DNA from 2 places in the Neobacillus sp. SRL179 genome. Region 1 is predicted to be linked to the other one. Evidence: riboswitches for the same ligand, from Rfam matches in the RefSeq annotation. Region 1 holds a riboswitch; the other holds the start of a gene.

Evidence for each region. A riboswitch is a leader RNA that binds a small molecule or an ion and turns the genes downstream of it on or off. The one in region 1 is predicted to bind FMN.
Region 2: another riboswitch for FMN. It lies ahead of ribE (riboflavin synthase); the one in region 1 lies ahead of AC4E8C_RS15840 (ECF transporter S component).

The regions. Positions count from the first base shown of each region.
Region 1 covers NZ_OZ481792.1:3,209,492-3,225,580, forward strand. The annotation lists gene AC4E8C_RS15825 (RecQ family ATP-dependent DNA helicase) at 1-402, opposite strand, end outside; gene AC4E8C_RS15830 (YpbB family protein) at 402-1,439, opposite strand; gene AC4E8C_RS15835 (ferredoxin) at 1,697-1,945, shown strand; gene AC4E8C_RS15840 (ECF transporter S component) at 2,082-2,666, opposite strand; FMN riboswitch at 2,828-2,961, opposite strand; gene AC4E8C_RS15845 (peptidoglycan DD-metalloendopeptidase family protein) at 3,331-4,098, opposite strand; gene AC4E8C_RS15850 (negative regulator of sigma-X activity) at 4,272-5,462, opposite strand; gene sigX (RNA polymerase sigma factor SigX) at 5,437-5,988, opposite strand; gene AC4E8C_RS15860 (ATP-binding protein) at 6,326-8,110, opposite strand; gene AC4E8C_RS15865 (response regulator transcription factor) at 8,107-8,823, opposite strand; gene ccsB (c-type cytochrome biogenesis protein CcsB) at 8,992-10,176, opposite strand; gene resB (cytochrome c biogenesis protein ResB) at 10,177-11,802, opposite strand; gene resA (thiol-disulfide oxidoreductase ResA) at 11,826-12,350, opposite strand; gene rluB (23S rRNA pseudouridine(2605) synthase RluB) at 12,450-13,187, opposite strand; gene AC4E8C_RS15890 (spore maturation protein) at 13,379-13,915, opposite strand; gene AC4E8C_RS15895 (nucleoside recognition domain-containing protein) at 13,921-14,508, opposite strand; gene AC4E8C_RS15900 (D-alanyl-D-alanine carboxypeptidase family protein) at 14,501-15,646, opposite strand; gene AC4E8C_RS15905 (superoxide dismutase) at 15,814-16,089, opposite strand, start outside.
Region 2 covers NZ_OZ481792.1:2,034,379-2,050,467, forward strand. The annotation lists gene AC4E8C_RS10035 (XdhC family protein) at 1-26, shown strand, start outside; gene AC4E8C_RS10040 (xanthine dehydrogenase family protein molybdopterin-binding subunit) at 75-2,405, shown strand; gene AC4E8C_RS10045 (FAD binding domain-containing protein) at 2,392-3,216, shown strand; gene AC4E8C_RS10050 ((2Fe-2S)-binding protein) at 3,259-3,717, shown strand; gene AC4E8C_RS10055 (peptidoglycan D,D-transpeptidase FtsI family protein) at 3,719-5,794, opposite strand; gene AC4E8C_RS10060 (carboxypeptidase M32) at 6,033-7,556, shown strand; gene AC4E8C_RS10065 (TerC family protein) at 7,833-8,600, shown strand; gene pssA (CDP-diacylglycerol--serine O-phosphatidyltransferase) at 8,823-9,524, shown strand; gene AC4E8C_RS10075 (iron-sulfur cluster assembly accessory protein) at 9,662-9,970, shown strand; gene AC4E8C_RS10080 (Cof-type HAD-IIB family hydrolase) at 10,183-10,932, shown strand; gene AC4E8C_RS10085 (cold-shock protein) at 11,060-11,260, shown strand; gene AC4E8C_RS10090 (YwbE family protein) at 11,325-11,525, opposite strand; gene AC4E8C_RS10095 (hypothetical protein) at 11,518-11,721, opposite strand; gene AC4E8C_RS10100 (CapA family protein) at 11,948-13,201, shown strand; gene AC4E8C_RS10105 (GyrI-like domain-containing protein) at 13,324-13,821, shown strand; FMN riboswitch at 13,966-14,112, shown strand; gene ribE (riboflavin synthase) at 14,264-14,923, shown strand; partial or broken gene ribB (3,4-dihydroxy-2-butanone-4-phosphate synthase) at 14,953-15,555, shown strand; gene ribH (6,7-dimethyl-8-ribityllumazine synthase) at 15,605-16,075, shown strand.

The DNA of each region.
Region 1 (16,089 bases):
TACTACAAACAGTGAAACCGTTAGTTGTTTTAATAAACCGATTATAAAAGGCACACGTAACATTTCAGGAGATATAAAGATATATTTATACTCAGATAAATGATGAAGCGCATGATTTCTTTCTGACGAAGTGAGGAAAGAATTCAAGGCAATTACCCTTTTTTCACCGAACCGTTTCATTTGCTCTACCTGGTCTTGCATTAAAGAAAGAAGCGGAGAAATAATTAATATTTTACCTCCTAGAATATAACCGGGAAGTTGATAACATAAAGATTTTCCTGTTCCAGTTGGGAGCATGGCTAAAGTATGCTGTCCTTTTAGTATTGATGTGATAACTTCCTTTTGCCCTGGTTTAAATGAAGTAAAACCAAAATGCTTTTCTAATAGAGTTTCTAATTCCATTATTGTTCACCAAACTTTGCTAACACTAACCTTATTTGAAAATAGGTTGCTTCCTTTATTTGATCCTTTATTTTCTTTAATTGCCTTGTTTCTGTTTGTTGTGAGATCTCAGCTATTGTTTGCTGTAACTGTCTATCTACATAAGGGTCTATTGAGAAATGTTCAATGTGTAAAGCAAATTCAACTAAATGATCCTCGATTGTACTTATCTTTAAATGTCTTAGATCTGCAATCTCAGTAAAGGCATATCCTTTTTCTAATAACTGCCACGTCTTCCTTGCTGAAAGTGTTAATTCATCATCTTGTTTCAAATCCTTTGCAAGGATTGGTAAAATGGAAAAACGATCAGCATGGCGATTAATAATTTCCATTAAATAATGAAGAATATAAATGAATTCAATATGGTATTCGTGAATATCCATCGCTAATTTTTGGGCGGTTTGCTGTGGTGTTAATCCTATTTGTTGGTATCCAGTTAATCGAAATACTAAAACCGAGGGATCGATATCCGGTTCCTCATTAAAACACTCCATTAACTCCGTGAACAAACGACTGCCCAACTCTTTTCTTGGTACGTTGATTTCCTTTAAAGCGGATTTCAACCATTGATGAACATCTTGTTTTTTTTGAATGGGTAAATACCTTACCTCCCCAAAAACAAGATTAGATGTGACCTGAACAAATAACGACAGCCTTTCCCAAAATATAGATGTGAAGGAATGGTAGCTCCAGCCATTCAGGTATATTGGCATAGGGGAATTTTCCAAATTCAACTGTCCTAACTGCGTTAAAAAATACCTTTGTTCATCACAATTTTCAATCCACTTTTTTTCATGTAAGGAACCAATTATTTTTTCAAAGGACTCTCTTGTTAACGGTTCATATATTCCAAAAAATTTTTTTAGAGAAAATAAATGAGCATCCTGAATTGTTTGGGATGACTTTTTCCCATTTAAAAGATGATAAATGGAATAAATCGTACGCTCACGATTTAGCTGTTTTATACAATTGAGAATGATGGCTTCTAGTTTTAACATTTTGCTCCCACCACTCTTTCGCTTTATATCGACAAATTTCCCATTTTTATTAATTTCATTTTACCATGAAATACAAAACTTGTTGCGCAAATATGGAGAACTTTATAAAAATGAATAGGACAATCCACTCTAATAAAAGCATTTTTCTATTGAAAAGTTGTTCATACAGTTTTACAATAGATATGAGTAATGCGTTTCCATTTCGTTAAGGGGAAACAGGAAGAATATTTTTTTTATTTTACTGGGAGGTTTTTTTCATGGCAAAGTACACAATTGTTGACAAGGAAACTTGCATCGCGTGTGGTGCATGTGGCGCAGCAGCACCTGATATTTATGATTATGATGACGAAGGTATTGCATTTGTAACACTTGACGATAACGAAGGAATTGTTGAAATTCCTGATGTTTTAATCGACGACATGATGGATGCATTTGAAGGCTGTCCAACTGATTCTATTAAAGTTGCAGAAGAGCCATTTGACGGTAATCCAACTAAATTCGAATAATATTTTGTCAATAAAATATTTTTAAGCTACTAACTCCTCGTCTTTTGACGAGGTTTTTTTTACATAAATCTTAAAACAAAAAAAACAAAACAAGACTACGCTGGGGAGATCTTGTTTTGTTTTGTTTTATTTTATTTTATGCACCTTTTATTGTTGTATATTTATTAATCCATGTTTGCATTCGTATAAACAATAACATAAAGATAATGGACATCATTACACCCTTTAATATGTTAAAAGGTAAGATGGCTGGAATAACCAAATTACGCATATCTGGGAAGCCCATCAGAATGGTATAGGCAGGTAATATTAAAAAGTAATTTAAGATACTTAACACTACAGCCATTGTAACTGTTCCAATTATTAACGCTACTGTCATTCCCTTTTTAGTTTTAAGTTTATTATAAACAAAATATGTTGGCAGGATAAAGACAACTCCGGCAAGGAAATTGGCAATATGTCCGACTGGAACTCCTGTTTGACTTCCTGTAGCAATATAATTTAAAACATTTTTTAATAACTCTACTAATATTCCTGCAACTGGTCCAAAAATAAGTGCAGCGATTAATGCTGGGATGTCACTGAAATCAACAAACAAGAAATTTGGGAAGGGCGGCAAGGGAAAATTTAATAGCATTAACAGATAGGCAATACTGCTTAGCATCCCAATTGAAACATAGGCCTTTACGTTTAATTTCTTTGTTTTCTTCATTTTCTTCATCTTCCTCTCTCCTTTTTTGATCCATCACGTTAGGAAGAGAGGTTCAGCATACATACGTCCTTGACAACTAAAAATCCCCCAAGAAAAAATCTTGAGGGAGTTAACAAAGGCACGCTTAATAAACGTCCATTAAATCGAAATTTTTTGAACGTCTGCAGAACCTCCATCTTCTCCCATCCAGACTATACTGTCGGCTTTGGAATCGCACCAAATCCTGCCATAAAAAGGCTCGCGGGCTTAAGAGCTATACTCTAATACCGCCGATCGGGAATTTCACCCTGCCCCGAAGATAGATCGATATGAAATTACAAGTTTATTATACTAAAGAAATTCATGTTTGTTAAGTAAAACAATCTGCTTGTAAGTTTTATGTAATAACAAAATAAAAAAGGGCACATATAAGAATTTGAGTGAATTTTATATTTGGTGTTTTTTGTAATTGGCTGTGTTAAAGACTAATATTGATTTTTTTGCACGTTGATTGGAGCGGAAGGTGCGAAGACTCCTGCGGGAGTACGGGGCTGGGGCGTCCCCGAGGAGGCTCCCCGGGGACGCCCGCGGAAAGCGAAGCACCTGGAGCGTAAATCAACAATTAAGATTAACAGAGCCTTGTAATTAAAATAGTAAATACCCGACTGCACATGCAGCGGGTATTGTATAAAGATTATGGATAAACAATTAGAGTTTGATTGGTTTTAATAAGATCGGATGTTAGGTGATTAATTTCCTTAAGAACTTTAACTGAAATATTTTGCTTAATGGCAATCGACGACAACGTATCTCCGCTTTTTACAATATATTTGACTCTGTTCGACGTATTGTTTGGCTGTAAGTGGCCTTCTTCCAATTGTGATTGTAGACGAGAGCTTACCTCAAGAACATAATCACCTTTACTCACAATGCCGCCCTGGACGTTTTCACCAACTTCAGCTTTACCTAAAAGGGTTTCAGGATCCAGTGCAAATTTTTTATCGAATCTCCATTCCATTTGATGCGCTTCAAAATGGAGATGTGTTCCTGTTGCCTGCCCTGTTTTACCCATTTTCCCAATAACATCACCTTGTTTAATTTGTTGACCTTGTGAAACATTCCTCTTATTTAAATGGGCATAAACAGTAACAAAATTACTAGGATGTTTAATAAATATAACATTCCCATATGTATTAGAATAATAGGATTTTACTACCTCACCGTCATCAACAGCAAGTACTGGAGTATCCATTTTTCCTGCTACATCAATTCCTTTATGTTTTCCCTGCCTTGTTCCATATGTATCTGATATAATCCCATCGGCTGGCCAAATCCAGTGAGCCTTCCTTCCAGTTTGCCCTTCAATACCTGCTGCATCAGAATGTCTTCCACCCAAGAATAATAAACTGACACAAAGTGCCATAATAATGGCAATTAAAAATCTTTTTATGTAGTCACGCATTGTTTCTTTTTCCTCCTTATACTTGTCCCTTTCCTCCTCCATACCATATGTTCGACCTTTCTCATCTAGAACAAAATGTTTTATAGAGGGAACTTGTGAACATACTTGTTATAATTTGGAGTTTTCCACTTTTTTATACAAAAAAAATCAACCGAGTCGGCTGATTTAATGGTTTATTGAATAGGACGGAAATTGGGTGCGATTGGAACATGGATTTCTTTAGATAAATCAAACTCACCAATGTTCGATATAGGTGCATCCTCTACAATCACTTTTTCCATACCAAATTGTTTAGCAGTTAGCAACAACGCTTCAAAAGAAGATAAAGTTAATTGGTTATTCTGCATACTAGTATTTCCTTTAAATGAGATTAATAATGTTTTGTCATTTATGGATATTTCATTAATAGGGAGTAGTTTCTCAAGAGAACTTTCTAAACCCAAACCTGCAGGGGACTTCTTCATTGCCTCAATTGCAGTCGAAAAATCTGTATATGTTTCACTAGATGGTGTTAACAGTGGCAATACACTGCCTTCAGGAAAATAAAAGAAATACGCATGTTTATCTTGCGAATTTACCTTATCCTCATTAATTCTTCCGTAATTGCCTAACTCCACTCCAGGTTGACCATTTGTTGTGAATAGAATTTTTTTACTATTACTATTGGAGGCTACATCATTATTAATTACCTTCATAAAATTCACCTCAGTAGTTGAGCCTTGTCCGTATTGGTGATTTTCAGGTACATCAACTGTAACAGTTTGATTGCTTTCATCCCATTTCAACGTTGCATTTAATGGGTAGTATTCCGTTAAACCCCATTCCTCTTCCTTGAGTTTTGACATAGCTTCATTATATAGATTTAGCCATGATTGATCTTTAGATGGTTGAACTACGATAGAAATGGGAACTAAAATCTGTGCCTGCTTGTCTGGTATCCAATAAGTTAATACTGTTCCGCTGCCAACCTGTTCATTGTAAATGGCCGTTTTCTTACTTTCAGTTTTCATTGGTTCTTCCTGTGCTGTACCTGAAAATGTTTTATCCTCTTTAGCGCTGTCTTTTTGATTCGGCTCAGTGGATAAATCCTTTTGCGCTACGTCCATTTCCTTCTTTGTTGAAAATTTTTCCTGTTTTGCATTTTCAAAAGATACATTTGTCCCATCCATTAACTTAGGTACTAGGATGAAAAAAAGAAGCAGGGCAGCTGCTGCAGCTATACTTGGTAATAGCCATGGTTTCGTTTTACGTTTTTTTATAGAAAGGTTTTGGTAAATGTCACGAGGATCGCGATGATCTTGTATTTTTGGCATTTGCCTTAATAATTCTTCGAGCTCATTATCGCTCCACTCCGACTTTTTCACTAGCTAATCCCTCCTTCTCATAAAACATTCCCATTTGCTTTTTCAGTACTTTTAATGAGCGATGTTGGGTAGTTTTTACTTTGCTTTCTGTCCACCCTAAAGCTTGGGCCGTTTCCGCAATGGATAAATCCTGTAAATAACGCAGGATAATGACAGAACGTTGATCCACGGTACAATAATCAAGACATTTGTAAATCCATCTGATTTCTTCATTTTGTACTGTTATTTCTTCAGGTATGGGATATTCATCCTTCACTTGATTTGTTGACCAATCAAATTTTTCTAATAGCTTTTCCTTCCAGCCTTTTTGTTTACGAAAAAAATCAATGGCAACATTCCTCGCAATGGAAAACAGCCAAGTTTTTTCACTGCTCTTCCCTTCAAAGCGGTTATAGGCCTTGAATACACGAATATATACTTCCTGGACAAGATCTTCCGCTTGTTCTTTATTTCTAACCATATAAAACAAAAATTGAAAAACGTCATGATGATATTTTTGATATAGTTCATCGAAAACGGAGTCCATCATTTCCCCTCCCCGTTCATAATATTAGTCGGTGTTTATGTATAAAAAGTTTCACCCTTATTAATATAGACTTTTTTTGGACAAAAAGGAAGGTATTTACTGTAAGTCAGTTAGTTACTCGATTAAAGCATTAGAAAACTCTCGTCGATTGGCGAGCCCTATTGGCAATGGCGTAGTTGTCCTAATGGTTGATACGCAAGATATATTTTCCTATCGGCTAAAAAAGCTCATCCAGGTAGGATGAGCTCTAATTCGACGCCTCTTTTTTTAAGTTAGTTATTCATATTGCTGATTGTTTCCCGTGAATCAAGAACAATCGGCAAAAAACTTGATAATCCTACTTTTTTCGTGGCAGTAGGAAAGAAAATGTTGTACCTATCGCCAATTTACTCTGAACAGAAATTGTTCCTCTGTGAGCATCAATTATATTTTTGGCAATCGCCAAACCTAACCCTGTTCCAGCTCTCCCTCGTGTCCTTGCTTTATCAGCTTTATAAAAGCGTTCAAAAACAAATGGTAAATCTTCCTCAGGTATGCCAGAACCAGAGTCATTCACTTCTATTCTGATTCCCTTATCTTCCGAGGTTACTGTTAACTTTACAGTTCCACCTTTTGGTGTATGCCTCATGGCATTATCAATTAAGTTCGTCAGTACTTGTTCAATCCGATCTGGATCAAATACTACAGTCGAAATACCATTTTCGATTTTCCCAAACAATTGAACCTCATTTTCCTTTGCTAATCCTTGGAATTTATGAATAATCCTATTAATGAATGAAACGAGATCAACGTCTTCCATTGATAAGTGGATATGCCCGGATTCCATTCGGGCTAGATCTAACAATTCATTGACAAGCCGGCCCATCCGTAATGATTCATCATAAATAACTCTTGCCATTTCTTTTTTCTCTTCCTGCGATTCAGCAATATCATCAACAATGGCTTCACTATATCCTTGTAACATGGAGATAGGAGTCCGTAATTCATGTGAAACATTCGCAATGAAGTCTTTTCTCATTTTTTCTAATTGCCGTTCTTCAGTCATATCCCTCAGCACCGCTACGGCTCCACGAATAAATTGGTTACTATATAACGGACTTACTAATATGACCCAATGACGACCTTGTAGTGAGATTTCACCCATTTGTTCATTTTCTGTATCAACTGCTTCTTGAAAAAGATCCATCACCTGTGATGGAATAGACTCCGAATCAGTACTACCTGCTCCACCTTTTTCATAATACCAATATTGTAAAAATCGTTCTGCAGGAGGATTCGTAATTAGGATGGTCCCATCCCGGTTAAAGGTAATAACTCCATCTGCCATACTACTTAAGATACTAGAAAGTTGTTCCTTTTCTTGGCTAAGGGCATTCATATTAAACTTTAATTGCCTGCCCATTTGATTGAATGCCGTGGCTAATTCCCCTATTTCATCATGAGTAAGGATAGGAACTTTTGTGTCAAATTTACCCCTCGCCACTTCAAACGCAGCTTCCCTCATTTTTCTCAGTGGTGCGGTAATTCTTGTTGATAGAAAGAATGCAAAAATTGTAGTAAGAATTATGGCGACCCCTGCAACAAGTAAAATAAATTTTGTTGTAGAATGTGTTGTTGCTTGTATTACACTAAGTGATTGATAAATAAAGACGGCACCATTACTTTCACCTGAAAGGTGAAGCGGGACGCCTATGATGGAATAATTAGAATCTTCGTTTCCATTCTTTGTAGAAAGATCTGAAACCTTTTCAACAGTTGTAGTATTATGAAAGATTTTTGATAAGTCCGGATCACTTTTAATATCTGCCAACGTTAACTTTTTCTCTTTATTGGTATTTGGCGAATAATAGACTTCATTATCATTTTTTACTACGACCACTTTTGTGACATCATCGATGATTTCCCATGAGATTTCTAAACCTAATGGAAATTTATCATCAGGATGTTCCTCTAGTACATGGGCAATTTTTTCAGCAGTATGGGTTAAGTCCTCTTTTGTTTCAAGAATGTTGTAGTTTTGGAAAAATTCTAGGAGCATGACCGTTAGTATAAACAGTACAAATGATACCAATAACAGGATGGTAAACCAAAGCTTACCTACAACACTTCGTAAAAAGGTCATTCATTTATTACCTCAAATTTATAACCTACACCCCAAACTGTTACAATCATTCTTGCAGCTTGTTCAGATACTTTGTTTAATTTTTCACGGAGGCGTTTTACATGCGTATCAACGGTACGCAGGTCTCCAAAAAATTCGTAATGCCACACTTCTTTTAATAATTGTTCCCGATCAAACACTTTATCCGGCGCTTTTGCCAAGAAATATAAAAGTTCGTATTCCTTTGGTGTTAAGCTGACTTCCTTGCTATCAGCTGTTACACGGTGTGCATCATTATCAATAGTTAAATGTGGAAAAACAATAACGTCTTTCGTAGTTGTTTCTGTTTGCAGATAACTTGTTTGAGAAGATCTTCTTAATAATGCTTTTACACGTAAGACCACTTCTCGTGGACTGAATGGTTTAACAATATAATCATCTGTTCCTACTTCAAATCCTTGAACACGATTTATTTCTTCACCTTTTGCTGTTAACATAATAACGGGAGTAGCCTTTTTTTCCCTCAATTCTCGACAAACTTCAATTCCATCCTTACCTGGCATCATTAAATCAAGTAAAATCACGTCATAATCATTTGCAAATGCCTTGGTTAATGCTTCGTTTCCATCTTCAGCTTCATCTATGCTATATTCTTCACGCTCTAAGTACATTTTTAATAAACGGCGAATTCTTTCTTCATCATCTACTACTAAAATCTTTACGTCTTTTTCCATTATTAATCCCCCCATGAGGTTTATTGTACAAAATGGTTTACGATATTTCTATATTTACACGGTAATTACTGCAAGAAAAAGTGACAATTATTTGACAATCTACTTTTTTAAAAAGCCTTCACTCAATCGAGGTGAAGGCTATAGAACGGTTTAACGCCATTCATGGTGTTAACCTGCATATGAATGTAGACCAGCGATCACTAAATTTACTGCAACAAGATTAAACATAATAATCACAAAGCCAATAACAGCAAGCCATGCGGATTTTTCCCCATGCCAGCCCTTAGAAAGACGGAGATGTAAAAATGCTGCATAAAATAACCATGTAATTAAGGCCCAAACTTCTTTTGGATCCCAGCCCCAGAATCTAGACCAGGCCATTTGAGCCCAAATCATTGCAAAAATTAACGCACCGAGTGTAAATACTGGAAAACCAATTAATACTGATCGATAACTAATCTCGTCAACAAAATCGAGTTTAATATTTTTAACAAGTGGTTTTAAGGCAGCTGCAATTCTTTTTCTTAATATTAATCGAATGCATCCGTATAAAATCAATCCGCCCAATAATGACCAAATCACTGTATTAAACTTTTTAGCATTAATAAAGGCAGGCATTTCGATCCATGGCTTAAATCCATCTTTTGTTAACAATTCCCCTTCATGTGGACCAGTAATAGCAGGCATTGTATATTCAACCGTTACTTGACTATCATGTTTATCAATCCAATTAAATTTTTCATGATAACCCATTCCCGCAAATAGTGATGAAACAGCTACAAATCCAAGTACTGTTACTAATGCAAACATCACCATTTCAAGCCAAAAGGTCTGTTTGTTCCTTTTTGTTTGATCGATAGCTTTAACAAGGTAAATTAAACCCGCCGCAAAGCTAATCGCTAAGATGGCTTCACCCATGGCAGCAGTGGTGACGTGAATATGCAGCCAATAACTTTGTAATGCCGGTATTAATGGCGTAATTTCTCTGGGAAACATGCTTGCATATGCAATAACTAAAATCGCTACAGGCATCGTAAATAATCCAAGTAAGGTGGTTCGATAAATAAAATAAATAACAATAAATGCACCAACAAGAGCCATACCGAAAAAAGTAGTAAACTCAAACATATTACTTACAGGAGCATGTCCTGCTGCAATCCATCTCGTAATAAAATAACCTACCTGTGAGATAAAACCAACAATAGTTAAAAATACAGCGATTTTCCCCCATTTATTGGTGCCTTTCTTTTCTTCCGTTACCTTCTTTGATTTAATAGATCCACCGTAAAACAATATGGAAACTAAATAAAGAATAAAAGCAATAAATAATAAATTACTACTAAGTGCTGCCAACTAGACTCCCTCCTTAATCATATTGTCCCTTTGAAATTGATCCTCTGGGATGTCAAGTTTCGTTTCTTCTAAAACCGTTCCAATTTCATTTTTTAAGCCATACCAATTTTTATTCGTGTGAGCCGCAATCCAAATCTGTCCGTTTTTGTTTTGAATCCAGATTCTACGATGATTCCAATAAGCACCTTGAATCACACCAATCATGAAAATGATTCCACCTAAAATAATAACCCATAGAGATGAGTCCTTTCGAACAGTAAATCCTGAAACATTTTTTGTTTCAATTCCCTTAAATGACATTTTATTTTGATTATCACCAAAAGGCTCAATCGTTTGCTTGATTGCAACAAAACTTGTTTCCCCTTTTGGTATATCAGGTGTAACCATACGGAAGATAAACGCAGGATTATTAGGTGCCCGCGACTTTGTAGTGGGTTCACCATCCTCATTAAATTCAAAGTCTGGAAAGTAGTTTAATATTTCTACTGAATAGCCATTACCAAGGTCATACTTTTCTTTCGGGTCTTCAAGATCAATTTTCAACTCACCAAAGGATTGACTTGTTTGCTTATTTGTTAAGGCAAAAGACATGGCCTTCAGTTCGCTTCGATAAGAAGATTGAAAAATAGAATATCCGTCAAAGGATAAAGGATGGTTAACACGAACCTTATAATCTTTAATTTCCTTTAATTCTGGTTTTTCACCAGGGAGATTTTCACTTACTCGTTTATATAAAACGACATTGGATTGGTAGTTCTTAACAACCTGTCCAGCCATTTCAATCGCTTTTTCAAAAGTTTTATCCTCATTTTTATCATAATGCTGCAAAATAAACTGGTTGTTTTTCAGATAGAACTTTTCACCCGTTTCGGGGATGACCGCCGTTTCTCCTTCTTTTACCCACAGGTTCTCATTCACATAAAATCCGGGGACAAACCGAAGCATTCCGCCAAAAAGGAAGATAATTAGGCCCACATGGTTGACATAGGGTCCCCAACGGGAAAAACGTCCTTTTTCAGCCAACAAATCACCATTTTCTTCACGGACATGATACCGTCTTGCTGCTAAATGCTGTTTAATGGTGATTAAATCTTGTTCATCAAAATGATCAGTCACACCAAATACACGTTGGCGCTTTAAAAAACCTTCATGTCTTGTTACTCTTTGGGCCTTTAAGGCCTTGTATAATGGAACCACTCTATCTATGCTGCAAATAACAAGCGAAGTGCCAAGCATGGCTATTAAAATTAAGTACCACCAGGAACCATATAAATCATGAAAACCTAATTGATAATATAATTTCCCGAACCAGCCATACTCTTGCTCATAATACACTTCAGGCGGAAGGTTAATGTACATTTCCTGCGGCAAAATCGTTCCTAGAGTCGAAGCAATTAAGATAACGATAATGATCCATACTCCGACCTTAACTGACGAGAAAAAATTCCATATTTTATCAATAAAGGTTTTATTATATGTTTGTGAGCGGCGTGCACTTCCCTCATAGCGCATGTCAAGAAGTTCTTTATTATTCGCATCTTGTTCATCCAAAATTTTCCCACAGGCTTCACACAGCACGGTTCCATGCGGATTCACATGCCCGCATTCACATTTAACATCATTCATTGTAAAAAACTCCTTACAATCCCTTAAGGTTTTATTTGCTCCATAAATTCCTTAATCTTATTTTCAGTCAGCTCTCCGGTATAATATTTTACTACCTTCCCATTCGGATCGATGAGGAATGTTGCCGGAAGGAGGTCAACACCGTATACATTCATGACTTCTTTTTCCTTATCAATCATAATAGGAAAATCAAGCTTAAGGCGGTCTGCAAATTGTTTAACTGCGAGTTCAGGCTCCGCAATATCTACCGTTAAAACCTGAACATCTTTGTCTTTATATTGATGGTATTGATTATTAATATATGGCATTTCTTTCTTACACGGTGGGCACCAGGTTCCCCAAAAGTTTAAAAATACCCCCTGTCCTCGATAATCGGAAAGACGATGCTTGTTTCCTTGCATATCGACTAGTGCAAAATCAGGCGCCTTTTCCCCAACAGCGACTTTTTGTTTCGTATCTTTTGTAAGATTAGCATAAAGTGAGTAGGCAACGGCTGCACCTAGTACAAGTAAAATAATTGTTCTCATAACTAATCGCCGTTTTTTCATATTTAAACCTCCAATAACTCTCCCGACACAATTTGTCTTAAATTATAGCATTTTTCAACACTTTCACAGTGTAAACAAAAGAAAGTAAATGTGACTAAATTATGAATTTTTGTTAGAATGCTCTATAGCATAGCCCCGCAGCTGCTTTACTTCGTGTGGTGTTAATTCACGTGCTTCCCCAGCTTTAAGTCCATTTAATGTCAAAAACCCATAACGTTCCCGTTTTAATTTTAATACTTCATTCCCAATTGCTTCAAACATCCTTCTTACCTGACGATTTCGGCCCTCATGAATAGTTATTTCAACAATAGCTGTCTGTTTCTTGTTATCTGCGGAAAGCAGTTTGACTTTAGCTGGGGCTGTCTTTCCATCCTCAAGGCGAATTCCTCTTTCTAATTTCCTTAGATTTTCCTTTAATGGAATGCCTTTTGTTTTTGCTACATACACCTTGTCTATTTCATTTTTTGGGTGCATTAGTAAATTGGCAAATTCCCCGTCATTTGTTAATAGCAAAAGCCCCGAAGTATCATAATCAAGCCGGCCAACAGGGAAAATTCTTTCTTTATAGTGAGAGAAAAAATCAGTAACCACTTTCCTCCCCTTGTCATCGCTTACACTAGAAATAACACCCCTTGGTTTATACAAAAGAAAATAAACAGGTTCTTCTTTTTCAATCTGTATTTCATCAACTATTACTTTATCAGCAGCAGTCACCTTTACACCTAGTTCTTTAACCACTTGTCCATTTACCTTTACTCTGCCTTCTTTAATTAACTCCTCGGCTTTTCTCCTTGAAGCAATGCCCGCTCGAGCAATGACCTTTTGCAATCTTTCCATTATTTCACCTCAAAAAATTTTTCCTTATATCGAAAACAATTAGTACAGTACAATAGATGTATCCAAATTGGTATACCCTACACAATTCTATTCTAATGAATTATGACACAATTTCTTCACTTTTCAAAGTAACGGGTATCAATAAATAAAATAAAAAGCATGTTCCAAAGGAAACATGCTTTGTGATTCATTTATTTTGTTCCAAAAATCAAAACTACAACAATAATCGAAACGATAATCCCCACAACATCTGCGAGGAGACCCACTTTAAGCGCATCTCCCATTTTTTTAATCCCTATTGCCCCAAAATAAACTGTTAATACGTAAAAAGTGGTATCGGTACTCCCCTGCAAAACGGATGCTAAGCGTCCTATAAAAGAGTCAGGGCCATAGACAGCAATCAAATCACTTGTCATCCCCAGAGCTGCTGTGCCTGAAATTGGCCTAATAATAAGTAAAGGGACAATTTCCGCTGGCACACCCACTAATCGCATGAATGGTTTTACCCAATCCATTAATGCGTCTAGTGCACCCGATGCACGAAAAATAGAAATGGAGACGAACATACCTACCAAAAAAGGAATGATTGATACCGCTATTTTAATGCCTTCTTTTCCACCTTCCACAAAGCTTTCATAAGTTGGAACCCGCTTGAATGTACCATATAAAAGTATAAATCCAATTAATAAAGGGATAAACGTTAGCGAAATAGTTGAGAACAGTTCCATTTCTATCACTCTTTTCGGCTTCTGCGATAATAAAAATAACGATCAATCAATACTGCCCCTATTGCCGAAAGCAAGGTTGCAATAATGGTTGGAACAACAATTTCTGTCGGTGATGCTGAATTATAGGTCAATCTTATTGCTATAACTGTTGTGGGAATAATCGTAATGCTGGCAGTATTGATGGCTAGAAAAGTAACCATGGACCTGCTTGCCTCCGCTTTCCCGTTATTTAATTTTTTTAATTCCTCCATCGCTTTAATCCCAAGTGGAGTTGCAGCATTTCCCAATCCAAACATATTTGAAATCATGTTTGATAAGATATAACCCATCGCCGGATGATTCACAGGAACTTCTGGAAACAAAATTTTCACTAACGGGCGAAATAGTTTAGCCAACTTATCTAAAAGACCTGATTCCTCAGCTATCCGCATCATCCCAAGCCAGAATACTAATACACTGATTAGTCCAATACAAAGCGTTACAGCTTCTTTAGCTCCCACAAATACTGCCTTATTAACCGCTTCGATGTTACCGTTAATCAGTGCGAACACCAACCCTATAATCGTCATGGCAACCCATACATAGTTAACCATTTGCATTCACACCTATAACTGAAAGAAAAGTTTCCTTTACAAAGTTAAATAAACCTTTCTTCTTACCCTTTGAAACATGTTTATAATAGATAGGTGTTTCCGTGATCACCCTTCCGTTGAGATAAATGGAAGCCTTACCGGCTATTACTTCATTTTTTGATTCTCGGAGATCTGAATCTGGCTTATTGAGTTTGTATTTTATACTGAACATGTCCATTTCTTCGCTAGTTGCAGGGTAAACAATTGATTTTTTCACATACAAATGACCCTTATAATACTTGTTTTTTGCTATATCGACTTTACCCTTTGCTAACACTTCTGTCATATCAAAGCCTTGGAATCCACTCTCATACATGGATATATGATCATTCCAATCGTCTGGTCCGTTTAAGGTCACAGCAATTAAGTTCATATCCCCTTTTGTGGCGGTTGTGACAAGTGTCCGTTTGGCTCGCTTTGTAAATCCTGTTTTCCCGCCCGTTGCATACTTGTATTTGGTGAGCAGGCGATTTTTGTTTTTCCAAACACGATCCCAATCTTCTGTGGGATTTGGCGCACGATATACCTTTGTACCTGAGATTTTTTGGAAAGTTTTATTTTTCATCGCGTAACGCATAAGGATAGCCATGTCATAAGCAGTGGAATAATGATCTTCGTGATCATCAAGCCCATGTGGATTAGCAAAATGAGTATTAAACATACCAATTTCCTTTGCCTTTTGATTCATTAACAAGGCAAATCCATCCACACTTCCCCCTACATATTCGGCAATTGCCACAGCTGTGTCATTTCCCGATCTCAGCATCAAGCCATACACAAGGTCATGAAGTTTAAGTTTTTCACCCGGTTTTAAATATACCGAAGACCCTTCAGCCCGTGTAGCTTGTTCACTCACTTTAACGTATTGATCCATTTTCCCCGATTCAATGGCAAGAACAGCTGTCATAATCTTTGTTATACTTGCGATTCTTCTCTTTGTATGAGCTTCCTTTTCAAACAGAACCCTTCCTGATTTCTGCTCAATCAATACGGCACTAGAGGCACTCACCCCCAAGGAAGCATCAACCTTATGAGGAATGTTTCCAATCAATAGTGAGACCAGGAGGGAAATAATTAGTAGCTTTGAATTCTTTCTCATCAGATTAACCTCGTCTCCTTCTCATCTGTCAACTTGTCTGCTTGTCCGGCTAAAGCGCCTAGGCGCTTCTGCCTTTCTTTATTTATACAAGTTTATGCGGGACGAGTTCTCTTATGACACAGAATAAAGAAAACTCGCTGTTTGGCGAGTTTTCAATTAGAACTTTTCTAAAATGCCGGCCACTTAATATCTGCCGCCCGTTCAAACCTCATTTCAACATCATGCCAGTTCACTAGATTCCACCACCCGTCCACGTACGCTGCCCGATTGTTTTTATATTGAAGATAATAGGCATGCTCCCAAACATCCAATACCAGAAGGGGAATCGTGTCCCATTGAGTTAAGAGCATATGGCGCTCTGATTGTAATACCTCCAGATGCCGTGCTCTCGGTGACCAGACTAATAGAGCCCACCCTACCCCCTCCACTTGTTTGGCAGCTTC
Region 2 (16,089 bases), 1.2 Mb from region 1:
AACTATTATGGACCATTCCAGATTAACGTCACGCAATTGGTATAGTCACACTTATGTAATAGGAGGGGTGTTGTGTGAAGGTTATAGGGAAAAGTGTTTTCCGTAAGGATGCAGAGGAAAAGGTAACGGGCCGGGCAATGTACACGAATGACTATCAATCCATTCCGATGCTGTCAGGAAAAATTGTCATTAGTCCCTATGGTCATGCAAGGATTGTAAATATTGATACCAAAGAAGCCGAACAAGTTCCGGGTGTTAGAGCCATTCTCGCTGGGAAGAGTTTTCCGTTAACTGGGGAAGCAATCCGTGACAGACCACCTCTTGCTGTTGATAAGGTCCGTTATCATGGTGAACCTGTAGCGCTTGTTGTTGCCGATAATCCCGTACAAGCAAAGCAAGCAGCAGACCTGATAAAGGTCCATTATGAACTATTGCCAGTGGTGAATACACCAACTCAAGCTTTTCAGAAGGATGCCCCACTTGTCCATGAACAATTAGGGGAATATGAAAAAGAACCTGATTCCTACCCGGTGCCTGGCACTAATATTGCGACACATATAAAAATCCGTAAAGGTTTCATGGAGCAGGGCTGGGCAGAAAGTGATACGAAGGTGGAAGCGAGCTTTTCCTTTTCCCCCTCCGATCATGCCGCAATGGAGACAAGATGTGCAACTGCGGAAGTGAAACCAGATGGAACTATTATCATTATGACATCGTCACAAGCCCCTTTTATGGTAAAACAGCTGATTACAAAGTTCTTTAACGAGGACATGGGGAAAATTATCGTTCATACCCCTCTCGTCGGAGGAGCCTATGGAGGGAAGGCAGCAGTACAGTTAGAAATCCTTGCTTACTTAGCTTCAAAAGCTGTCGGGGGAAAACCTGTTAAGGTTTTTAATACAAGGGAAGAAGATATGATTACCTCACCATGTCACATTGGATTAGATGCTACGGTTAAATTAGGAGCTGATAAATTCGGAAAAATAAAAGCCGCTGAAATTGTCTTCTTATGGGACGGCGGTGCCTATTCTGATAAAGCCATTGATGTGACTAGAGCAGGGGCTGTCGACTGTACGGGACCGTATAATATTGAAAATGTCTGGTGTGACTCCTATTGTATGAACACGAATCATCCCTATGCGTCCCCCTTTAGAGGTTTCAGTCATTCTGAACTATCATTTGTGATTGAACGTACGATGGATATACTAGCGCAAAAATTAAATATGGACCCATTAGAACTTAGATATATAAATGCTATTCAACCAGGAAACACGACACCAACAAGAGTATTACTGAATAATAGCAATGTGGGAAACCTACAAAAGTGTATTGAGAGAGTGAAAGAATTAATCAAGTGGGAAGAAGGCGCTGTAAAAGAAGTAAATGAACGGTTGGTACGTGTAAAAGGCGTCAGTTGCAGCTGGAAAACGTCAACGATTGATGCGAATGCGCCTTCAGGAGCCATAATAACCTTTAACCGCGATGGCAGTCTTAATTTAATGTCAGGTGTGATAGAAATTGGTACTGGAACAAAGACGATTTTGGCACAAATTCTTGCAGAAAAGCTCCAGATGGATGTAGATAAAATTCATGTCCGAATGGAGGTAGATACACAAACAACTCCAGAACATTGGAAGACCGTCGCCAGTCGGGGCACATTCATGGGTGGGCGAGCCGTTTTAAATGCTGCGGAAGATGTTATTATGCAAATAAAAGAGGTTGCTTCTTGTGTTCTTAGGGCACCTAAGGAAGACTTGGAAGTAGCGGATAGCAGGGTCTTTTTACGAGACGATCCTTTAATCGGTCTTGATTTTAAGGATGTAGTCTATGGATATCAATATCCCAATGGAAATGCCATTGGCGGGCAAATCATTGGAAGGGGGAAGTATATTCTACGTCACATGACCCACTTGGATCCGGAAACTGGCGCCGGTAAACCGGGTCCTGAATGGACAGTAGCAGCTTACGCAGTGGAAATTGAGTTTGACAGGCGGAATTATACGTACCGTTTACTGAAGGCGTGTACAGTTGTTGATATTGGGAAAGTGATGAATGAGAAAGCAGCCCTTGGTCAGGTGATGGGCGCGATGAGTATGGGGCTCGCCTTTGCGGGAAGAGAAACGTTTTATTTTGATGAATTAGGCCGTGTTTTGAATCCCCAGCTTCGTACCTACCGGCCGCTCAGGTATGGTGAAAATCCCGAATACCTAGTGGGCTTTGTGGAAACTCCACAGTTGGATGGACCGTTTGGTGCACGGGGGGTAGGGGAACATGGATTAATGGGAATGCCAGGTGCACTTGGGAATGCCCTATCAGTGGCTGCAGGCGTCTCACTGCACAATCTGCCCTTGCTTCCTGAATTAATTTGGAAGGCAAAGGAGGCAAAACGGAATGCTTCCCTTTGATTTTGATTACTTTCGGCCTATAAGCTTAATGGAGGCAATCGAGTTATATCGAACCTTAGACGAACAAGGAAAACAGCCGATGTATTTTGCAGGAGGTACAGAATTAATAACTCTCGGGAGAATTGATTTAGCTTATACTGAAGCTGTAATTGATCTCAAAGACATTCCAGAATGCAAGGTCATGGAAATGAGAGGAAATCATTTGCTTTTAGGCAGTACACCCTCCCTCACACAAATAGAAGAAGCGAATCTGTTTCCGTTACTAACGAAAACTGCTAGTGAAGTGGCCGACCATACCGCACGTGGGAAAATTACTTTAGGCGGCAATATATGCGCACGAATTTTTTATCGTGAAGCCGTTTTACCCTTTTTATTAGCGGATAGCATGGTGATGATTGTAGGGCATGAAGGAAAGAAGATTACTCCCATCAACCAACTATTCCAAGAACATCTCCGCTTGCAAAACGGGGAATTTTTAGTGCAAATCGCAACAGAAAAGAAATATATTAACGCCCCATTCTTTACAGTAAAGCGCAGGCAGCAATGGAACACTGGTTATCCTTTAATTACGCTTGCAGCCCTTAAAGTTGAAAACCAGATTCGGGTGGCTATCAGTGGCTTGTGCCCGTTTCCATTTCGCTCATTTATGGTGGAGGAGGCTTTAAATCATTACGGCCAGTCTGCTGATTCAAGGATAAACGAGGCTTTGGACAAATTGCCTGCACCCATTTTAGACGATGTCGAGGGCTCAGCGGAATACCGTTTATTTGTTTTACGGAATCTGCTCTCTGATGCACTCGCGGTTTTGTAGCAAGTCCTATGCAGGATGGATGATGAAAGGGGGAAGGGACCCATGAATACCCACACCATTACACTAAATATAAATGGGGAAGCACATAGCCTTACGGTTAGGGGGGCGGATTCACTTTTATATATCTTAAGGACTAAACTAGGCCTGACTGGTGCAAAGCCAGGCTGTTTAAATGGGGACTGCGGAGCTTGTACGGTTCAGGTTGACGGCTGGCCAATGAAATCATGTTTAATGCTTGCCGTGGAAGCAGTGAATCAAAAGGTGACAACCATTGAAGGGTTACAAAATACTCCCATCCAAAAAGCGTTTATCGAGGAATTTGCCTTCCAATGCGGATATTGTACCCCTGGTTTTATCATGAATTGTCACTCGTTAATTAACCAGCATCCCGATGCCAATGATCAAACCCTTAAAGAATGGCTGGAATCAAATATTTGCCGCTGCACTAGCTACATTGAAATTGAAGCAGCCGTAAAGTCAGTTTTAAAAAAATCAAACTAGACTATTTATTTTTTCGTTTCATTTGGAAATAAGTATCTAAAACACGGCGGCCGATCTTGAGGTTCACATGATTGTCATCTTTGCCATCATAAGCCCAGGGAACAAGTACTGCCATGGCAACCTCTGGATGTGAACTTGGTGCATAACTTACCAGGCTTAAATTCATGACAGGCGGTGGTTCTTTGCCAAAGTGGCTGCGTAATGGTCCATCATAAAAGGCCTCGGCTGTTCCTGTTTTTCCGGCAGGTGTGTAATGAACACCCTGAAAAAATTTAACGGCCGTCCCACCTGGTTCCTGCATAACTTTTTTAAAGCCTAATTGCACCCGCTTCATCCATTCCTTTTTCATATCAATTGTATTAAGGACGGTTGGATTGATTTCTTTAAGAACGGGCCCAAGCTCATTTGATTCATTACCTGGTTCCCGTATTTGTTTGACAACATGTGCCTGCATGCGGTATCCGCCATTTGCAATAGTAGAAATATATTGCGCCAATTGCATGGCCGAATATGTATCATATTGGCCAATGACAAGGTCCAGCAGGTAACCAGGGAGTTTACTTTGCCCTTTAAAGCCAGTTTGTTCATTCGGTAAATCAATTCCCGTTCTCGTTCCGAGTCCAAAGGAAGAAAATGAATTTCTAATGTTCTCGAAAGCCATTTTATTTGTTAAATTTAAGGGCTTGTCATATTCATACTGCCCTTTTCCAATTCTGATTGCCGTATGGAACATATAAACATTTGAAGATTTTTTTAGAGCATTAATTTCATTTATTCTACCTAAATAGGCATATGACTTTTTAATAGGTGTACCTTTTATTTTAATACCCGCATCATCAAAATAAGTACCTAGGGAAATAGCACCGGTTTTATATCCGGTCAAAATAGTTGCTCCTTTTACTGTAGAACCGACGCTATAGGTTGTTGTAAAGGTTCCAAGGGCATCATCTGTCATTTCAGCTTTACCTGTTGCCTGGTTTTTTACAATCTTTTTACCAGACATCGTTAAAACTTCACCGGTATGCGGGTCCATTAATACAACGTAGGCACGATCGGTTAAACGAGATCCAGGTGTTTTTTTTGCTTTCCAAAGTTCTTCTTCAATAATTCGATCAATCGCCATTTGTAAATCCATATCAATCGTTAACACAAGGTCTTTCCCTTTTTTTCCAATTGAAACAGGCTGAGATTCGAGGACGTTACCCAGTTTATCTGTCACATTTTTCATTTTTGATTTATGTCCGTGCAGGATATCCTCATACTGCCATTCTAACTGACTTTTACCGACCCGGTCATTCCTTGAGTAGCCTCGTGCCAAATAATAATTTAATTGATCAGCAGGAAGCCCCTCATCTGCTCTGGTTACATTACCGAGAACGGATCTCAATGTATGTTTGAACACATATAAGCGGTCCCAATCGGTGGTGGTTTCAACCCCTGGCAGTGATTGGAGATTTTCACTTACAACCGCAAATTCCTTTTCCGTGACATTTTCGTTCTTCACAATTTGTGGGATAAACTTATAGCCTTTGCTAAACTCTCGATAGATGGCTAGGATTTCTAGATCTAAATCTGTAAGTTGTTTCAAATCTTCTAGCGTAACCCGTTCCAATTTACGTCTATATAAATCATTATCAGTTAACTTTTTAGCTGCATATAAGTCCAATTCTTGAGGTGTTATTTTGGCTTCAGCTTGCTGTTTATTTTTCATAAGCCAATAATCCCGTTTATCTCGTTCAGAAATCTTATCCGTTTTCATATGAATTAGACCTGCCAACTTTTCAGCTGTTTCAAGCATTACTTTTTGGCTAAACCCTTCATTCATAAAGGAGATAGCACTTTTGGGGACATTATCTACGATAACGTTAAAATTGCGGTCAAGTATTCTTCCTCTTGGAACAGGATGGCTAATGGTGATATCTTCTCTTCGCTCTAAATCTCGTTTGAAATTTTCTCCGTAAACAATTTGAACAAAGCCGAGCCTTAGGATCAAGATAGAAAATAAAACAAACACACTAAAGATGAGCACATTTAATCGGAAAGGAAAATGAGACTTTTTCTTTTTTTGTTTCTCCAATGTCACAGCACGTCCTTTTGACCAAAGTGGTTTCCTATCCAACTACTATTCTTTGCTAGGAAAGGATAAATTTATGCAGTAATTAAGGGAAAAATTGCTGTTTTGATTATAAATGTCTAACAATAATATTTTAAAAGTTTTTCCTTATTTGAATTTTTAATTTATAATGAAAAAAAGATGTAATCATATCAGAACATCTATAAAAAATACATAGGGGGTCGACTAATTGGAACAGAAAATGGTGGAGTCAGCCGGATTACAAGAGACATTAGCACAATTTAAACTCTTAGATGAAAAAATTACCCATTACTCGAGTATCGTCGGTTTAATAGACTGGGATCAAAAGGTAATGGCACCCAAAAAAGGCAGAAATGTTTTTGCAAAAGCAGCAGGGACATTGCGGACTGAGGTTTTTAAATTATCTGTTTCAGAAGAAATGGGAAGGTTATTGGAAACGCTTTCCAATATAGAAAGTAAGAAAGAATTGGATGAAATAACGAAGGCAAAGGTAAGGGAATACAACGAGTATTATCAAAAATCAAAAAGTATTCCGGCAGATCTCTTTCAAGAATATAGTGTTTTAACGGCACAAGCTAATGATGCTTGGGAAGAAGCAAGAGAACACAACGATTTTGCCCGCTATCTTCCATCGTTAGAGAAAATTGTTGAGTTTAAACGGAAATTTGCTGAAATCTTTGGCTATGAAAAACATCCTTACGATGCTTTGTTGGATGAGTTTGAGCCGGGATTAACAGTTGAGAAGCTGGATCCTTTATTTGCTAAATTAAGAGAATCAAGTGTGAAATTGTTAGAAAGAATTAAGCAAAATGGTAAACCTACCGAAGTTTCCGTGTTTGACCAAAGCTTTGATATTGAGAAACAAAAAGAATTTAATCGTTTTATCCTGCCTATTATAGGTTTTGACATGGAGGCTGGCCGCTTAGACGAAACAGTTCATCCCTTTGCCCAGACAGTTACGATTGGCGACGTTCGGTTAACCACCCGTTATTTAGAGAAAAATGTCCGATCTGCTCTGTTCGGTACCATTCATGAAGCAGGCCATGGTATTTATGAGCAGCATGTCAATCCGTTGTTTGAGGAATCGGTTCTCCAAAGTGGTGCCTCATTTGGGATCCACGAATCGCAATCAAGATTTCTGGAAAATATGGTAGGTCGCAGCAGGGAATTCTGGAAATTCTTTTTCCCTGCACTTCAAGAGTATTTTCCAAACCAATTAAAAGATCTATCAGTTGAGGAATTCTATCGTGCCGTTAATACGGTTCAACCATCATTTATTCGAGTGGAAGCCGATGAATTAACCTATAATTTACACATAATGCTCCGTTATGAAATCGAAAAGGCTCTAATTGCTGGGGAGATCGAAGCGAAAGAGTTACCTGAGGTTTGGAACCAAAAAATGCAAGACTACTTAGGAATTACACCACCGACTGACACGCTTGGAGTTCTGCAGGATGTACACTGGTCATTCGGAGGGATTGGTTATTTCCCTTCGTATTCTTTAGGGAATTTGTATGCAGCGCAAATTCTCCATACGATTGAAAAGGAACTGCCAGATCTTTATAAGGAAATTGAAAATGGAAGGTTCGACAATATTCAAGCATGGTTGAAGGAGAATATTCATCAGTACGGGAAACTCTATACACCTAATGAGTTAATTGTCAAAGTGACGGGTGAAGAATTAAATGCAGATTACCTCGTTGACTACTTAGAAAGAAAATATTCAGAAGTTTACAAGCTATAAACTTTTAAGTTACATTGACAACAAATTAAAAGTATAATATAGTAAGAGTAATTAAATATTTCCTTTTTAAAGGGGAGTAGCTGCTACAATAAAGTCGTCATTTCGAGAATGAATATTCTCCGGCTTTATTGGCAACATGGACGTTGTTAGCAAGACCTTTACTTTACTGTAAAGGTCTTGCTTTGTATTTTTAGGCCTTTACTGTGACCAGTAGAGGCCTATTTTTATGGCAATAAGGAGTATTTAAAAAATAAACCTTTTGAGGAGGAATTTTTTATGGATTTTACACTCTTAATGGAATACGGCTGGGTTTTACTTGTTTTAGTAGCATTAGAAGGGCTGTTAGCTGCTGATAATGCCTTGGTACTTGCCATCATGGTCAAACATCTTCCAGAGGAACAACGGAAAAAGTCTTTGTTTTACGGATTAGCAGGAGCATTCGTGTTCCGCTTTGCATCATTGTTTATGATCTCATTTCTTGTGGATGTGTGGCAGGTTCAAGCCATAGGTGCGCTCTACTTAATTTTCATGGCAGGTAATCACATTTTTCGCAAAGTCGTCAAAGGAAAAGCAGCCGAAAATGAAGAGAAAGAAGTTCGAAAAAGCGGCGGTTTTTGGACGACTGTATTTAAAGTAGAAGTAGCTGATATTGCCTTTGCAGTAGACTCGATTCTAGCAGCTGTAGCGATGGCAGTTGTTTTGCCGGATACTCCGCTTCCCAATATTGGCGGGCTTGATGGTGGTAAATTCTTAGTTATTTTTGCCGGTGGAATTATTGGCTTAATCATCATGCGTTTTGCTGCAAATCAGTTTGTAAAGCTATTAGAAAAAAGACCAGGTCTGGAAATAGCAGCCTTCACGATCGTTGGCTGGGTTGGTGTTAAACTGGCTGTCTATACTCTTTCACATCCTGCATTAGCCATATTAAATGAGGAATTTGCCCATTCAACCGAATGGAAAGTAACCTTCTATTTGGTCTTAGTTGCGATTGCCGCAGCTGGTTGGTTTTTTTCAAAAGAACAATCTCCAGAAACAGCAAATTAAAATCAAGATATAAAAAATGAACTCGCCATTTGGCGAGTTTTCCTTTATGCTGTAAGATAGTTAGCTTTATTTTGACATAGTAATGTTAACAAGTGAGATAATAAATATGTTATTGTCTTTTTTTTATTACTTAACCTTGTTTTTCCAATTTACCAAAGAAACACGGTATAATAAGAAATATAAGCGAACAAAGAAAGCAGTATAATTTTAATTTTTTTTGGAGTGATTGATATTATCAGAAATGCTATTCCTAACTTATTTACACTTGCTAATTTATTCTGTGGATTTTTATCATTAATGTACTCTGCTCAAGGTGACTATAAGAATGCAGCGATTCTCATCTTAATTGGGATGATGTTGGACAGTATGGATGGAAGGATTGCTCGAATGCTCCATGTGGAAAGTGATTTGGGGAAAGAACTTGATTCACTTGCAGATATTGTTACATTTGGCGTTGCACCAGCTATGATGGCCTATTATTCCTACTTCTCTTACTTTGGTACGGTAGGGATGGCTGTTGCCGGTCTCTTTCCCTTATTTGGAGCTTACCGGCTAGCCAGATTTAATATAAATGCCGTGAAATCTTCCCTAAAATATTTTACAGGTGTTCCGATTACAGCTGCAGGCGGCTTGTTAACCTTATTAACATTATTTCACGGCAGGATGCTGGGTTTAATCTTTGTGGTTGCCTTTTTTGTTCTCTGTTACCTTATGGTCAGTACCATAAAAATTCCTAGTCTGAAAGAAATCCCACTGCCAAAGTATGGAATTATTATCACCCTTTTTATGGGGGCAGCGATTTACATAGTTTTTAAAAAGGAACAACATCGATTTCCGTATTTCATTTATGTAGCCATTCCGCTGTATATTGCCTTTATAGGCTATCAATTAGTGAAAACAAAAAGAAGGAACGGCTCAAAATAAATTGGGTGTCAGGCACCATTTGGTAATTTTACATGGTGCTAACCTCTTTAATTTGTCCTAGCACACAGTTATATTTGTCTAATTAGGTCGAATCGTGGGATAATAGGAAGGAATACATAATAAGAGGAGAGCATAAGATGAAAGTTAAAATTAATCGAAATGCCGCAAAAGCATTGAAAAAAATGATGGAACAAGAAGGGGCAGAAGGAAAACTTTTCCGAGTTTACGTCACCAATATTCACGGCGATCATGCCCACTATGATTTGATGCTGGATACACCAACTGAAAACGATGAAGTAGTCAAAACAGATAAAGATATTGATTTTATACTTGAGAAAAATGATGAATATTTGGATGGGGTTTGGATTCAATTCTTCCATGTCCCAAAAGAGGAATGGTTAATTACTAATCCAACCAAAGGTGAACACCATCACCACCACCATTAATAACTTGTTATTTAAGCGCTTGGACTTATCCTAGCGCCTTTTTGTTGTTATTTTATTGAAATGGAATAGCTTTTTATTATAAGTCATTTCTATTATGCTTATCATCAAGTTAACATAAAAAAATTATGTTAACTTGAAAATCGAATTTTTGAATAGTAGTGTTCCAAAGTGTTACCTTAATAAGGGAATTCTAAAAGGGGGATATTGACAGAATGGAAACTGCAAAAAAAAATAGGACGATTAAGCTGGTTGCCTTAGATATGGACGGAACACTGTTAAATAATGAAGGAAAGGTATCTGAAGCGAACCGTCAAGCAATCAAGGCAGCACAAGAAAAGGGGGTACATGTCGTTCTTAGTACAGGAAGATCGCTGCTTACGTGTCGAGAACATGCTGATGATTTAGGGCTTACTTCCTACTTAGTAACTGTAAATGGCAGTGAAATCTGGGATGGCAACAGGGGACTTGTTGAGAGAAATCTAGTGAAACCAGAACTTGTGGAATGGATGTGGGACTTATCCAAACAGCACAAAACAAACTTTTGGGCCATCAGCACAGAACGTAATTGGCATAATGAAATGCCCGACGACATCCATAATGTGGAATGGTTGAAATTCGGTTTTTGGACTGACGATGATGCAACCAGAGAACTAATTAAGCAAGTGCTTGAAGACAAGGGAGAGTTTGAATTAAGTAATTCCACCTTGAAGAACATAGAAGTCAATTCAACAGGCATTCATAAGGCTAGGGGTCTGGAAGTTGTTTGCAACAAATTAGGGATTGAAATGGCAAATGTGATGGCCGTGGGTGACAGTTATAATGATTTAATGATGATTAAACATGCAGGACTGGGTGTTGCCATGGGAAATGCACAGGATGTTGTAATAGGGGCAGCAGATTGGATAACTGCCACAAATGAAGAAGATGGTGTTGCTAAAGCAATCCAAAAATGGGTCTTATAGTCCAAAAGTAATGAATTAATATTTTTTGAAATTTAATGGTATATGTGACTGGTAATCGGGTAAAAATATGTAAGCAAGTATTTTTTGCAAAAAATGTTATAGCTACATGCTAGGAGGCTACAAAGAAATGGAACAAGGTAAAGTAAAATGGTTTAACAGTGAAAAAGGATTTGGATTCATTGAGCGTGAAGGCGGAGAAGATGTATTCGTACATTTCTCAGCGATTCAAGGCGAAGGATACAAAACTTTGGATGAAGGTCAAGAGGTTACGTTTGAAATTGAAAATGGACAACGTGGACCGCAAGCGGTTAACGTTCGTAAATCATAAGACCTTACAATAAAACAGACTCCAACATTGGAGTCTGTTTTTCTGTGTCATTTTTTATAGGATATTAGGAATTTTGAATTTCCTTCACCCTGCCTACTTGTCCATCCATAAGTCTTACCTTAATCCCGTGAGGGTGAAAACTGGATTTGGTCAAAATATCTTTTACGACACCAGCTGTAAGCTTCCCTGTTTTTTGGTCCGCTTTTAACACAATTTTGACACGTACTCCAGGATAAAGATCACCTCTATTTTGTCCATTAGACACCCATTTTTCTCCGTGAATTACTCACCTTTTTGGTTTGCTGGCTTTTCATTTTTTTGGCACTTTGAGAGTTTGAGGCACTGGAATTTCCCGTTGCAGCTTTATTCTTTTTATTTTCAAGCTGCTGCTTCATTGCCTCTTGTAAGCTCATTTTCTTTTTTGGTTCTTCATTAGTATTTGTATGGTTTGATTCACTCATGGTACGTCCTCCTAGAAAGTTACTTACATACAGTATAATCTATTTGCTGACAAAAACATATTTATCAAAAAATAATTCAATATTTAAATTTCTTGAGACCATAACGATCATTTACACAAGCTAGTTCCATTAGCGAACGACTATTTTTGTTCTTTTTATACAAATTTCGACACCTTTTTTACTTTTTCCCTATTACACTTATTTCTAGATGCTAGGGGGGAAAGTAGTGTTTAAACATCGATTTGTCATTTTTGCTATATTATTTTTACTCAATCAAAGTATAACCCCATTTTTCGTTCAAGCCAGTGAAGGAGGATCTAACGGGAGGAGGGTAACAAATAGTGAAAAACCATCATTCTCTATGAAAATTTTTGAAAGGAAAGTATTTGGAAGGTTCAATAAACCATTAAGGCCAAATCCAGTAACAGGTAATTTTTATGATTTCCTTTTAAGCTGGCAAAATGTCTCTCAGGGCAAGCCAATCTTTATGATAGAGAAGACTAAACAACCAGAGTTCATAGAACCGATCCGTTTAACTTTTGCTGGTGATGCCATGATGGATTGGTCTGTCAAAGAAACGGTTAAACAAAAAGGACCAGACTACCCATTTATTCAGATTAAAGAAGAACTAGCTTCAAGTGATTTAGGCGTAGTAAATTTAGAAACCGCTATCACCACGGGCGGAACAAAACAAGCAAAGCAATATACCTTTCGGTCAGACCCGACTGCTTTAGCGGGATTAAAAAACGCAGGTTTTCAGCTTGTTAGTCTTGCGAACAATCATTCACTCGATTATGGTCAGACAGGCTTGACAGATACAATCGCTTCCCTAAGGCAGTATCAATTAGATTATATCGGCGGCGGACTTAATCAGGAAGAGGCCTACACGGCAAAAACTTATCGTATTAAAGGGAAAACCATTAAAATACTTGCGTTCTCTAGGGTGCTTCCTGACTATTCGTGGGTGGCAACTGTTACGAGACCAGGACTAGCGAACGGGTATGATCTCAATTTGATTCAATCAACCATTCAAGAAGAAAAAACAGATACGGATTTATTATTTGTCTTTATCCATTGGGGAATTGAAACAAAACGTTCTCCAGAAGCTTTTCAACGGGAATGGGCTAAAAAAATGATTGATTCGGGCGCTGATGTGATTATTGGAAGTCACCCACATGTATTACAAGGATTCGAATATTATAAAGGGAAGCCGATTGCCTACTCGTTAGGAAACTTTTTATTTCCCAACTATATTAAGGGTAATGCTGCGCAAACTGGTGTCCTGCATCTAGATATTGATAAGGAAAAAATTAAGATGACTTTTGTTCCCTATCGAATATCAAGAGACCAAATTGTGAAACAAAGCGACAACGAAAAAATGAGAGTGTGGAATGAACTGCAGGGACTATCCTTTGGGGATTTACAGATTCAAAATGGTTTAATCCAAGAAAATCAGACGGTTGCGGAAAATGATAACTAGCGGTTGAAACAGAGGAATTGTTCTCCTCTGTTTTTTGCGAAAAAAAGAATTCTAAAATAATTTACGGAAAGGGTCGAATAATTTAGGAAGGATTTTAAGGGATTTATTAGAATTATATAAATATGACTAAACAAAAAGGGGCGATTAACTTGGGAATCCAAGTAGTAGAGAAAGAAGAAATGAAGGTAGTTGGCTTATCATGGACGGGAACCTTCTCACAGGTAAATACAATCCCGAGTCTTTTTATTAAAATGGAAGAACGCTTGGGGGAGGTGGGCAATAAAACAGATGAACCCATTTTTATCGCACCATTTCACAGCCGTGAGACAGAGTTCACCTACTATGTAACTAAGCCTGTTGAAAGAATTGACGATGTCCCAGATGGAATGGTGGGTTTTACCATTCCAAGTAAAAATTATGTGTTCACTATTCATAAAGGTAAACAAGAGGAAGTAGAACATACTTATGAACGACTGTATACCTGGATGAAGGAATATGGCTATGAACAGGACCACCAAGCATTGAGTTTAGAAATTTATAAGGAAGTGGATCCAATTCAATATGCCGCTGGTGACTTGTATATTGAAATTTATTTACCTATCAAGACTTATAAATCCTAATTGAGACGGATTAATAAGGATAGTACCTGTTGGTTAAAAATTATTCTGAAGTAATATCTATGTGTAAAGGGGTAATTCGCTGCACTGGTCCAATTCCCTTTACTATTTTACTTCAGTATAATAACATGTAATTATATATTTGAATAATTCCTTCGGGGTCAGGTGAAATTCCTAACCGGCGGTGATGAAGCAATAGCTTCTTAGTCCGTGACCCGGTTAACATTTTGTTAAACGGTGGATCTGGTGTAATTCCAGAGCCGACAGTTAAAGTCTGGATGGGAGAAGGAAAACAAGGATTAATGGTAGGGTGAAGTATACCTATTTTTAAGCCTGTATTTCTTATTGTCATTTTTCAAGACCCTAAAGTGAAACATTCTTTAGGGTCTTTTTGTATTATTTTTTTAATTTGATGGTGACCCCCGTGTAAGGAGAAGGAGTGTTTATGTTTACTGGTATCATAGAAGAAATTGGGATGGTGTCAAATATTAAGCGAACTGGCGATTCGTTTGTTTTATCCATTGATGCGAAAAAGATTCTTAATGATGTTCATCTTGGCGACAGCATTGCCGTTAACGGGGTGTGCTTAACGGTCACTTCTTTTTCCAGTAAGTATTTCAGTGTTGATGTTATGCCAGAAACAGTCAAGGGAACCAGTTTAAATAATGTTAAACGGGGCTCGAAAGTAAACCTTGAGCGGGCGATGGCAGCAGGTGGAAGGTTTGGCGGTCATTTCGTCTCAGGTCACATTGATGGAACTGGGATGATTAAAAGAAAGCAGACACTCGAAAATGCTGTTTATTATGAAATTGAGGCGGACCCTGAATTGCTTCAATTTATTATTTTAAAAGGTTCGGTTGCTGTTGATGGGACAAGCCTAACTGTTTTTGAGGTAACGGAACAAAGTTTTACGTTATCAATTATTCCTCATACCTTGTCAGAAACCATATTAAGCCTAAAGGGGCAAGGAGATATCGTCAATTTGGAATGCGATATGATTGGTAAATATGTAGGTCATTTTATCAAAAACCTTGGAAACGATACGCAGCGAAAAAGCAAGTCTGGAATAACAGAAAAGTTTTTAGAGGAAAATGGTTTTTATTAAATTCAGCTTTTTAAAAAGGAGTGATGGTTGTGTTCGATAGTATTGAGGAAGCCTTATCAGATCTAAAAGCAGGTAAAGTTATCATTGTTTGTGATGACGAGGATCGTGAGAATGAAGGCGACTTTATTGCCTTGGCCGAAAAGGCCACACCTGCTGTTATTAATTTTATGGCGACACATGGAAGAGGACTGATATGTGTACCGATTGAAGAAGAATTGGCACAAAAATTGAACTTACATCCGATGGTGGAAAATAACACCGATCCCCATGGAACCGCCTTTACGGTTAGTATTGACCATAAATTTGCAAAAACAGGCATTTCCGCTTTCGAACGTTCAGCTACTGTTTTAAGTTTGCTGGATCCAGAAGCAAAACCCGAGGATTTTAAACGACCGGGTCATATGTTCCCGCTTATTGCCAAAAACGGGGGAGTTTTGCAGAGAATTGGACATACCGAAGCAGCTGTAGATTTAGCTAAATTATGTGATGCTAAACCTGCAGGAGTGATTTGTGAAATCATGAATGAGGACGGAACTATGGCACGTGTTCCCCAGCTTCGCGAAGTTGCGGATAAGTTTAACGTAAAAATGATAATGATCAAAGATTTAGTTGAATACAGAAACAAAAAGGAAGCTTCATCAAACGTTAGGTAAAATATTAACAAAATTTGGAGGTATTATAATGGGACAAATATTTGAAGGGCATTTAGTAGGTTCAGGTTTAAAAGTAGGAATTGTTGTCGGAAGGTTTAATGAGTTTATTACGAGTAAATTATTGAGTGGTGCACAAGATGCCCTTAAAAGACATGGTGTTAATGATACAGACGTTGATGTCGCTTGGGTGCCTGGTGCGTTCGAAATCCCGCTAATTGCTCAAAAAATGGCGAATAGTAAAAAGTACGATGCTGTTATTACGCTTGGGACCGTCATTCGCGGCGCTACTCCTCACTTTGATTATGTTTGTAACGAAGTGGCAAAAGGTGTAGCAGCTATTAACTTAAGCAGTGGCATCCCTGTTGCTTTTGGATTATTAACAACAGAATCCATTGAACAAGCAATCGAGCGTGCTGGAACAAAGGCAGGTAATAAGGGCTGGGATGCAGCGACCGCAGCGATTGAAATGGCTAATTTATGCCGAAATATTGAACAATAATTTTCAACAAAAGA